Regions from separate parts of the Paenibacillus sp. FSL K6-1566 genome, predicted to be linked through region 2. Evidence: a T-box and tRNA genes for the amino acid it is inferred to sense, from the RefSeq annotation. Region 2 holds a T-box; the other holds one or more tRNA genes.
What was found. A T-box is a leader RNA that pairs with one kind of tRNA and senses whether it is charged. The one in region 2 lies ahead of NST08_RS07510 (arginine--tRNA ligase), so its partner is inferred to be a tRNA-Arg.
Positions count from the first base shown of each region.

Region 1: it encodes a tRNA-Arg, which carries the amino acid that the T-box ahead of NST08_RS07510 (arginine--tRNA ligase) is inferred to sense. The anticodon was not compared.

Region 1 is NZ_JBBOSR010000001.1:219,117-223,537, forward strand. It holds gene NST08_RS01055 (PdaC/SigV domain-containing protein) at 1-985, shown strand, start outside; gene NST08_RS01060 (hypothetical protein) at 1,281-1,727, opposite strand; gene clpP (ATP-dependent Clp endopeptidase proteolytic subunit ClpP) at 1,858-2,454, opposite strand; tRNA gene NST08_RS01070 (tRNA-Arg) at 2,619-2,693, opposite strand; gene NST08_RS01075 (sugar-binding transcriptional regulator) at 2,957-4,000, shown strand; gene gap (type I glyceraldehyde-3-phosphate dehydrogenase) at 4,119-4,421, shown strand, end outside.
Region 2 is NZ_JBBOSR010000001.1:1,770,014-1,774,434, forward strand. It holds gene NST08_RS07510 (arginine--tRNA ligase) at 68-1,933, opposite strand; T-box leader at 1,998-2,224, opposite strand; gene NST08_RS07515 (EamA family transporter) at 2,280-2,708, opposite strand; tRNA gene NST08_RS07520 (tRNA-Arg) at 2,888-2,961, opposite strand; gene NST08_RS07525 (hypothetical protein) at 3,322-4,161, shown strand; gene tig (trigger factor) at 4,307-4,421, shown strand, end outside.

The DNA.
Region 1 (4,421 bases), 1.6 Mb from region 2:
TGCAAGCCCCTCGAAGCCCTCTGTTTCCGCCAGCCACAACGTAGCGAAGAAGAATGAAGTGACATTGAAATGGAATGGCAAGACCCTATCCCAGAAGGGAGTCCTTCTGCACGGAGTTACTTATATCCCTGCAACCGTACTCCGGGATGCGGCGGGAATGCCCCTGAAATATGATTCGAAAAACCGTACGTATACCCTGAACGCCGGCTATCATCAACTAATTGCCGTTGTGTATGATTCGAAGGAAATCGGCTTGTTGGTCAACGGCCTCTATGCCGGAGAGCCTGGGGGTCAAATCCTCAACGGACGGCTCTATCTGCCGTTCAAGACGGTCAGCGAATACTTAGGGATCCAGGGACAATGGAGTCCGTCCTCGAAGACGCTCAGCTTGACGAAGAAGCAGAGCGATCTAACGATCAAATCGGAAACGTTGAAGAAGACGATCCAGGGCGTGGAAGCTGCTGCGAGTTATCCGGTTGTCAGCGGCCTAAGCAATGGCGAGGCCCAAACTCAAATCAACAGCGTATTGAAAAAGCATGCGGAAAGCGTGATCGCCCGCGCAGAGGAAAGCATCAAGGAGCTTCCTCCGGGTGAAGACAGCTTCCCTTATGCCTTCGAAGGCAATTTTGTGGTCCACTACAACAAGGACGGCTTGCTGAGTGTTACGGCGCATGATTATTCCTATCTCGGCGGCGCGCACGGCATGACCTTCAAGAACAGCTTCACGTTCTCCCTGAAGGATGGAAAGCTGCTGAAGCTTGGCGATTTCATCGACCTGAAGGGCAAGAAGAAGAAGCTCGACAACCGCGTCTTGAGCGAGTTGAAGAAGGGCGGGGGCTACCTTGGCGGATTCGAAGGAGTTCCGGAAGATGCGGAATTCTATCTGAAGGATAACGCCGTGGTCCTGTACTTCCAGCTGTATGAATACACGGCTTATGCCTACGGCTTCCCTGAATTTGAATTGAAGCTGAAGGAATGGAAATAAGGATGGGAACCGCAGGTTCTGAACCATGGGATAACTGAATCCTAGGGGGCGCGAGGCCTGTGACCGTTTGATACACTGTGATGTAAAGATGCAACAATGTGCCGGAATACAAAAAGAAATCCCTTGGATCGCAGCCTGAGGTTAACTTCAGGCCTAGCGGCCAAGGGATTTTTGTATGCGTAGGGCATGGCGGAGGGGTCTGCATCACAGTTGGGTATAGCTAATCAGACGGATATGGGCATTCACAAGCTCATGAACCAATTACGAATCCATCCTGAAGGGATCCGATGGAATCTCATGTTGCTTGTTGAGGATCCCTCCGTCTGAAGCGGGAATGTCCAATTCCGTAACCAATTATACCGGCTCCCCAACCAACGGCCGCATGGACAAGAGGATAAACCGTCTCCTCCGAGTGACCGGTGTAGTGGACGAGCCCGTAAAGGGGGACGGCGTAGAGAAGGACGAATGGAATGAGAACGACGTAGAGCTTCAGCAAGTAGCCGACGACCATGAAGAACACGCCGACGAGCCAATAAGCCGAGAACCAGCGGGGGTAGAATGTCTGATTGGTATACCCCATCACAAAACCGGAGAACAGAAGCAGAAGGACAAGAACAATGGAGGCAACTCCATGAATTGCATGCGGATCGGCGCCGGAAACGGCACGCTCCAGGTTCATGATCAGAAACGGAAGATGGACGAGCACGAGCATGAAAACAAAGGATATTTTAGAGCCGATCATAAGGACCTCCCTGTATATTAGGAATCAACAATGCAATTATACCAGAAATAACCATTGGGGTTGTTCTATACAGACATAAGAAAAAAGGCATGCACCTTTACGTGTGCATGCCTTTTGCATGTATTGCTTCTTATAGTCCTTGCGAAGGCGTCTTCTCCAACACTTGGTCGACGAGACCGTATTCTTTGGCTTCTTCAGCCGTCATGAAGTAGTCGCGGTCGGTATCCTTCTCGATCCGCTCCAGCGGTTGGCCGGTGCGCTCGGCAAGAATACGGTTCAGCTTGTCGCGCATCTTCAGAATGCGGCGTGCCCGGATTTCGATATCCGTTGCTTGACCTTGTGCGCCGCCAAGCGGCTGGTGAATCATGATTTCGCTGTTCGGCAGCGCGTAGCGCTTGCCCTTAGCGCCTGCATTCAGCAGGAATGCACCCATGGAGGCGGCCATACCGACACAGATGGTCGAGACGTCCGGCTTGATGAATTGCATCGTATCGAATATTGCCATCCCCGCGGTGATCGAACCGCCAGGGCTATTGATGTAAAGGTGAATATCCTTCTCCGGATCCTCTGCCGACAAGAACAGCATTTGGGCAATGATGGAATTGGCGACCACGTCATTGACGTCGGAGCCGAGGAAGATTATGCGGTCTTTCAGCAATCTGGAATAGATGTCGTATGCCCGCTCGCCGCGGTTGCTTTGTTCAACGACCATAGGTATAAAACTCACGTGAAAAACCTCCTCATTAAGTGCATCACTAATAAATACTGTTACCGTATTACCCACATGATAAACAATTTTAATCAAAAAGTCAAAGATAGTCAAACTATTGGGCAAAAAAAAGAGCCGTCATGGGCACTTTCGGGTAATTCATATATGAGAAAATTTAAAGATGGCGCGCCCGCGAGGAATCGAACCTCGATCTCAGGCTCCGGAGGCCTACGTCATATCCATTGGACCACGGGCGCATATAAAAAATCAGCAACGAAGATGATTATACCCTATCTAATAGAAAAACACAAGAGCGGATAAAACATTGTTTTGATATATAGAGAGGTTTCGATTTGGCCATAATGTATAAGAATGATGGTTGCAGAGAAATATACGTTCGGACACTTGCAACCTGCATCATTATTGGTTAGAATAGGGGTGGGACTTAAAAGGTTATCCCGGGACATTTTACGTCCAACCGATAGAAGAGCCGAGACGAAAGTTTGCAGGAGTGGAATGCATGCGTAACCTATTAGAAATACAAGAGCAGCTTCTGCCCGATTTGATGTACACCTTTAAACGAAGGTACACGATCCTCCATCAGATCAAGCTGTCCGGGCTGGTCGGCCGACGAACGCTGGCGTCATCCTTATCGATGACGGAACGGGTTCTGCGGGCTGAAACCGATCTTCTGAAAGCGCAGGGACTGATCGAGATTGAGACGCTCGGTATGCGGATCAGCCATGCAGGACTGTGTCTGCTCGAAGAACTGGAGCCGCTCATGAAGGATTTGTTCGGGCTGGTCGAGCTTGAGGAGAAGATCAAGAAGGCCTACGGACTCCGCAAGGTTGTCGTCATTCCCGGTGACAGTGAATCCTCTCCGGAAGTGAAGCGCGAGCTCGGACGTGCCGGAGCAAGAACACTGCTAAGCTTCGTCGAGAACGGCGATACGATCGCCGTCACGGGTGGATCCACGCTCGCCGAAGTCGCGGAGCAGATGTCACCGCTTGCGGCAGGGCCTCTGAAAGGCACATGGTTTGTGCCCGCACGCGGCGGTCTCGGAGAGAGCATGGAAATTCAGGCTAACACGATTGCTTCCAAGATGGCGAAGCGCGTGGGTGCCGAATATCGTCTGCTGCACGTGCCTGATCTCCTTAGCGAGGATGCCTATCAATCCCTAGTGCAGGATCAGCACATCCAGGAGATTGTGGATGTCATCCGACGTTCCCGGATCATTATCCACGGGATCGGCGACGCGATGGAAATGGCCAGAAGACGCAAGCTGGACGAGGACTCGATCCGCAGCCTCCAGCAGGATGGGGCGATTGCCGAATCCTTCGGATACTACTTCAGCGAGGAAGGCGCGGTTGTCCACAAGATGCTGACTCTCGGGCTCCGGCTGGAGGACATCATGCAGACGGAGACGATCATTGGCATTGCCGGCGGCCGAAGCAAAGGCAAAGCGATTCATGCCGTGCTGAAATTCGGGCACGAGGATATCCTCGTTACGGATGAGGCGGCTGCGCTGGAGGTAGAGAAGGAGATCGATGCAGCGGCATCGTAACCTTACGGTCCAGCAAGCATACAGGTGCAAGGCCTCGTTATTCTTTATCCCGTTGTCTTGATCGGCTTAACGGCCGGTCTTGAATATATTAATTTTACAAATATGGAGGGAACTACTCATGGTTAAAGTAGGTATTAACGGTTTTGGACGTATTGGACGCAACGTGTTCCGTGCTGCGCTGAACAACAGCGAAGTAGAAATCGTTGCAATCAACGATTTGACGGACGTAAGCACGCTGGCTCACCTTTTGAAATATGACACGACTCACGGAAGACTGAATGCAACCGTTGAAGCTAAAGAAGGCGCACTGGTTGTAAACGGCCGTGAGATCAAAGTATTTGCTGAGCGCAACCCTGAAGCATTGCCTTGGGCTGAGTACGGCGTAGAAATCGTTGTTGAGTCCACGGGTATCTTTACAGCG
Region 2 (4,421 bases):
AAGCCTAAGCGTTTACCAGGCAAGTTTCTAGGAAGAAGGAGAGCGGGCGGATGCTCTGCATACGATTTTACATCCGGCTTGGCGTAGGCAGCCCGAGGACGTCCAGCGCATCGCCCAGCGTCTCTTTAAACACCGAGGTCAGCCATACACGGAATTGGAGGACCTCCTCCTCCGCCTTCAGGATCGGGCATGCCGAATAAAAATTGTTAAACCATGAGCACAGCTCGTAAGTGAAGTTGCAAATGGCGCTTGGAGACAGCTCGCGTCCGGCCGTGACGAGGGTGTCCTGCCAAGTGCTGATATGTCTCAGCAAGGCGTGCTCGGCTTTTTCCATGGCAGGAAAATGTACAGGTCTTACTGGCTCCACACCGGATGCCTTCGCTTTATTCAGTACACTCAGCGCTCGTGCATAAGAATAGAGCAGGTATACTCCCGTATTGCCGGATATTTCGGTAGCCTGCTTGAGATCAAATACGACCTCGGTCTGTAGTGCAAAGCGAAGCAGGTAGTAACGGATGGAGGCGATCGCGATTTCGCGGCTGGACAGTCCGTTTTTATCCGAGCGGGTCTCCTCAATGACCTTCTCCACCTGATCGATAAGCTCCGTAATTTTAATACCGATCCCTTGACGCCCGGACATCGCGTAGGAGGCCTTGCCGTCACTCGTATCAATCCCTAGGTCAGCAGCAGCCGACGGACTGAGGGAAACGACCCCGTAACTCACATGACGGAGCTTCTCCGCTTCCTTGACGAACCCCAGGCTTTCGAGCGCCTGCTTGACCATCGCCTGCGGATATTGCTGCCTGTAATCAATAACATTGATTACCATAGAGGCTTTGCCGAACGGCTGCTGCTCGCCGTCAGCGCTTGTTGTCCACACATGCTCCGTAAATTTTTTGTAGGCAAAATCCTTGGCCAAAACCCCGTATTTCCACAAGTGGTACGCGATGTCCTTGGCCGTGTAGGTCAAAATGCCGTTGGAGCGGACAAGCACCTTATCCATGCTGTGCTCGGCCTCCGGATTTCCCGCAGCGTCTTCGCCGCCGGATTGCTTCAGCACCCAGCATCCAGCCAGCCTGCCCTCGGTTTCCTGCTGGAACAGCGGCGTATTCTTCAGCAGCTCGAATGCATAATCCCAGAAGCCCTCTCTTACGATGCTGCTCTCCCACACCAACAGATCATACTCGATGCCGAACTGCTTCATCTCCTCCAAATGCTCTTTAACGATCCGCTCCGCCACGAGGAGTCCGATCCACGCCAAGTTCTGGTGTCCTTCCTCCAGAGCGTGAAGCACTTCGGTTCGATGCTGCACGAGCGAAGGATCCTGCGTATAAGCCCGATTGGTGGCAGAGTATACATCCCAGCAATAATCCCCGAACCGGGCATGCTCTTGTGTGAGCGGAGTATGAAGAAGACCGACGACCGTATCTGCCAGCTGATTCCCCAGATCGTCGATATAGTTATGGACCTCGACTTCATAACCGAGCCTTCTCATCAATCTGACCAGCGTGTCGCCGATACAAGAATTTCGCAGATGGCCGATGTGTGCCGATTTATTCGGGTTGATGGATGTGTGTTCAATGACGATTTTTTCATCCGGGGCAGCAGGCAGCTCGAAACGCTGTCCCGCCCACGCCTCCCAGCGGATGCGGAGATTCAGAAAGCCCGGTGCCGCGACTTCTACGGAAGCTATAAGCTCGAGGAATGGCTCATGCTGATGAAGCTCCTGCTGAATCAGCCCGGCGATTTCAATGGGTGCCTTGCGCAAAACTTTGGCAAGCTGCATGGCGATGTTGGTCGCATAATCTCCATGCTCCATGCTCGCAGGCTGCTCGATACGGACCTGCACGGAATCCGGCAGCTTCGTGCCGAAGCTTTGGCACACCTTGCTTACGGCTTGTTCCAGGCTTTCAATGATAAAGTGACTTAACATAATGGTGAAATCCCCCTTTTAACAGTGACAACCATGTCTGAAAAAATAAAAAAGTCCGCGTCTCCTAAGAGACGAGGACTTATGCTCGCGGTACCACTCTTGTTGTCAACCCCCGAAATTGGAAGGCTGACCCCTTTGCTACGATAACGGTGTAAGCCGGGTCACCCTACTGAAAGTTTCGGATAACCGTCTCCTGGGCCCGTTTCACTGGCGGCTTCGTACCGGTTCCCACCTGTCCCGGCTCGCTTGGACTGAAGCGCGTGCAGCTACTCTCCCAATCACAGAACATCAAAATGATCGAGTTTTCCATATTATAACCAATCTGCTTCGAAAAGCAATACGATTTTTATTTCACCGCAACCAGCAGCGCGCCGACAGCAATCAGAGCAACGCCGGCTGCGTTGATCCAGGAAATTTTTTCACCCAGAAAAACAAAAGCAAGAATGACCGCCATCACGACGCTCAATTTATCGATCGGCCCTACCTGCGATACTTTGCCGTACTTCAGTGCCAGGAAGTAGAACAGCCATGATAAGGCACCGGCAATTCCGCTGAGCACGATGAAGCTGAGCGCCTTTTTCTGCGTTAGAATGTCGCCGAGCTGCGAGAATTTTCCCTGAACCGCTATGACCCCGAGCAAGAACAAAGCCATGATGACTGATCGTATAGCGGTTGCGGAATTCGCGTCGATGTTCTGCAGGCCGATCTTGCCGAAGATGGCCACGAGCGCAGCGGCTACGGCAGACAGCAGCGCGTATATAAGCCACAAAGGCATACGCATCCTCCTCTTTTATGTATGTAGCTTGGCATCACTTTCGAATCCGACAGGGATTCTTTTTTTATAGTATAGGGTTATTGGGAAAAAGCCATTATTTTTTAATTTGGGTATCCCATGGAACGCAAAAAGGATCCCAAGGAACGCAAAAACACCGCCCTAAGGCGGTGTTATTTTTACGTCCCAGAAGGGATTCGAACCCCTGACCGACGGCTTAGAAGGCCGTTGCTCTATCCAGCTGAGCTACTGGGACACATTTTTTTCAAGCAAAAAATATATTATCATATGCTCTGGAATATTTCAACTATATATTTTTGAGAATAGAAGATTTTTGATGCGATTAGATTATGACTAGGCAATCCGGGGTTATATTGATAAAATACGGTTGCTCTTTACTTGATCGGTGATCCCGATCCCTCTAAGTAAGAGAAGGAACCCATGGAACCCGCGCTTTTTTAATCTTGGCGGTACATATGCTATAATCAACGAATATTAAAAACAGGACTAGAAAGGAGGTGTCCTTATCAAGGACTCTTACTCCCCCGAACAAGAGGATAAGAACATCATCCTGTTTCCGAAGACGCTGGATTATTATCAGATTCAGCTAACGGTTATGCTCGAGAATGAACGGTACGGCGAAGCGATGGAGGTGCTGCGGTTTCTGCTGCAATGCAGCGGACAGAATGAGCGGAACTATGAGGAATGGCGGGCCCTTCTGGAATGGCTGGAGGCAGCCTTCCCCGAAGCAGCCGTGCCCCGTGAGAATGATGCCGATACCGAGGAGATCGACGATCCGGACGAAGCGGAAATGACCCGCCAGATGGTTAACGATAAGGTAGCACAGGATGCAGGATATGCGGATAAACTTCTCGCTTCGGTCATGAACGGACCTTTGACCGAGCAGACGATCCTTGCGCTTGAACAGCTGGCCTATCTGGACCGTCCGGAAATCGATGCGGCTCTAGCGGATTGGCTTAGCGAGACCCCGCTTCATCCTCTGCTCCAATTCCGCGTGCTGCAGACGCTGCGCAGACGTGGCATGGAAGGGAGCGTAACGCTTAAGAGAGGACAGGAGGCCGTCGAAATCGAGATTGACTCGGTACCGCTCGATCCATCGGAATTCCCGCCTGCAATAACGAAAATATTGGAACGCGTTGCCGATCAGACAGAGGTTCACGAGCCGACGCTGTTTTATTTCGCTCAGGAATTATGGTCGCAGTTCATTATGGCCATTTACGGAACCTTGGATTACGAGTCCATGCTCGACGAGGATGAGTCTACGCTCGATATTTGGGCCGCAGCATTGCACGACATCGTGTCGGAGAGTTTAAAAGGGTTCCGGAATGAGGACGAAATCCGGCCGTTGTACGGAATTACGGACACCATGCGTTTTCGCTATGAGGGAGCATACCGTTCGTTAAAGCAATTCGTAGCTGCCGGGGCGGAGGAATAGGCAGAGATGGAAAACGTTTACGGTATCGCTCCATAAGGGTACGCCCTTGAAAAAGCATGTAATGTTGTTTATACTATAGTGGTTATTCGGTACGTGATAGATTATTGCGCCGACCACGTGAACTATTTTGGAGGGGAAAGCATAAATGAAAGCAACTTGGGAAAAAATAGAGAAGAACCTTGGCGTTCTTGACGTTGAGGTTGATGCGGATCGCGTTGCGGCCGCCCTCGACAAAGCTTTTAATAAAGTAGCGAAACAAG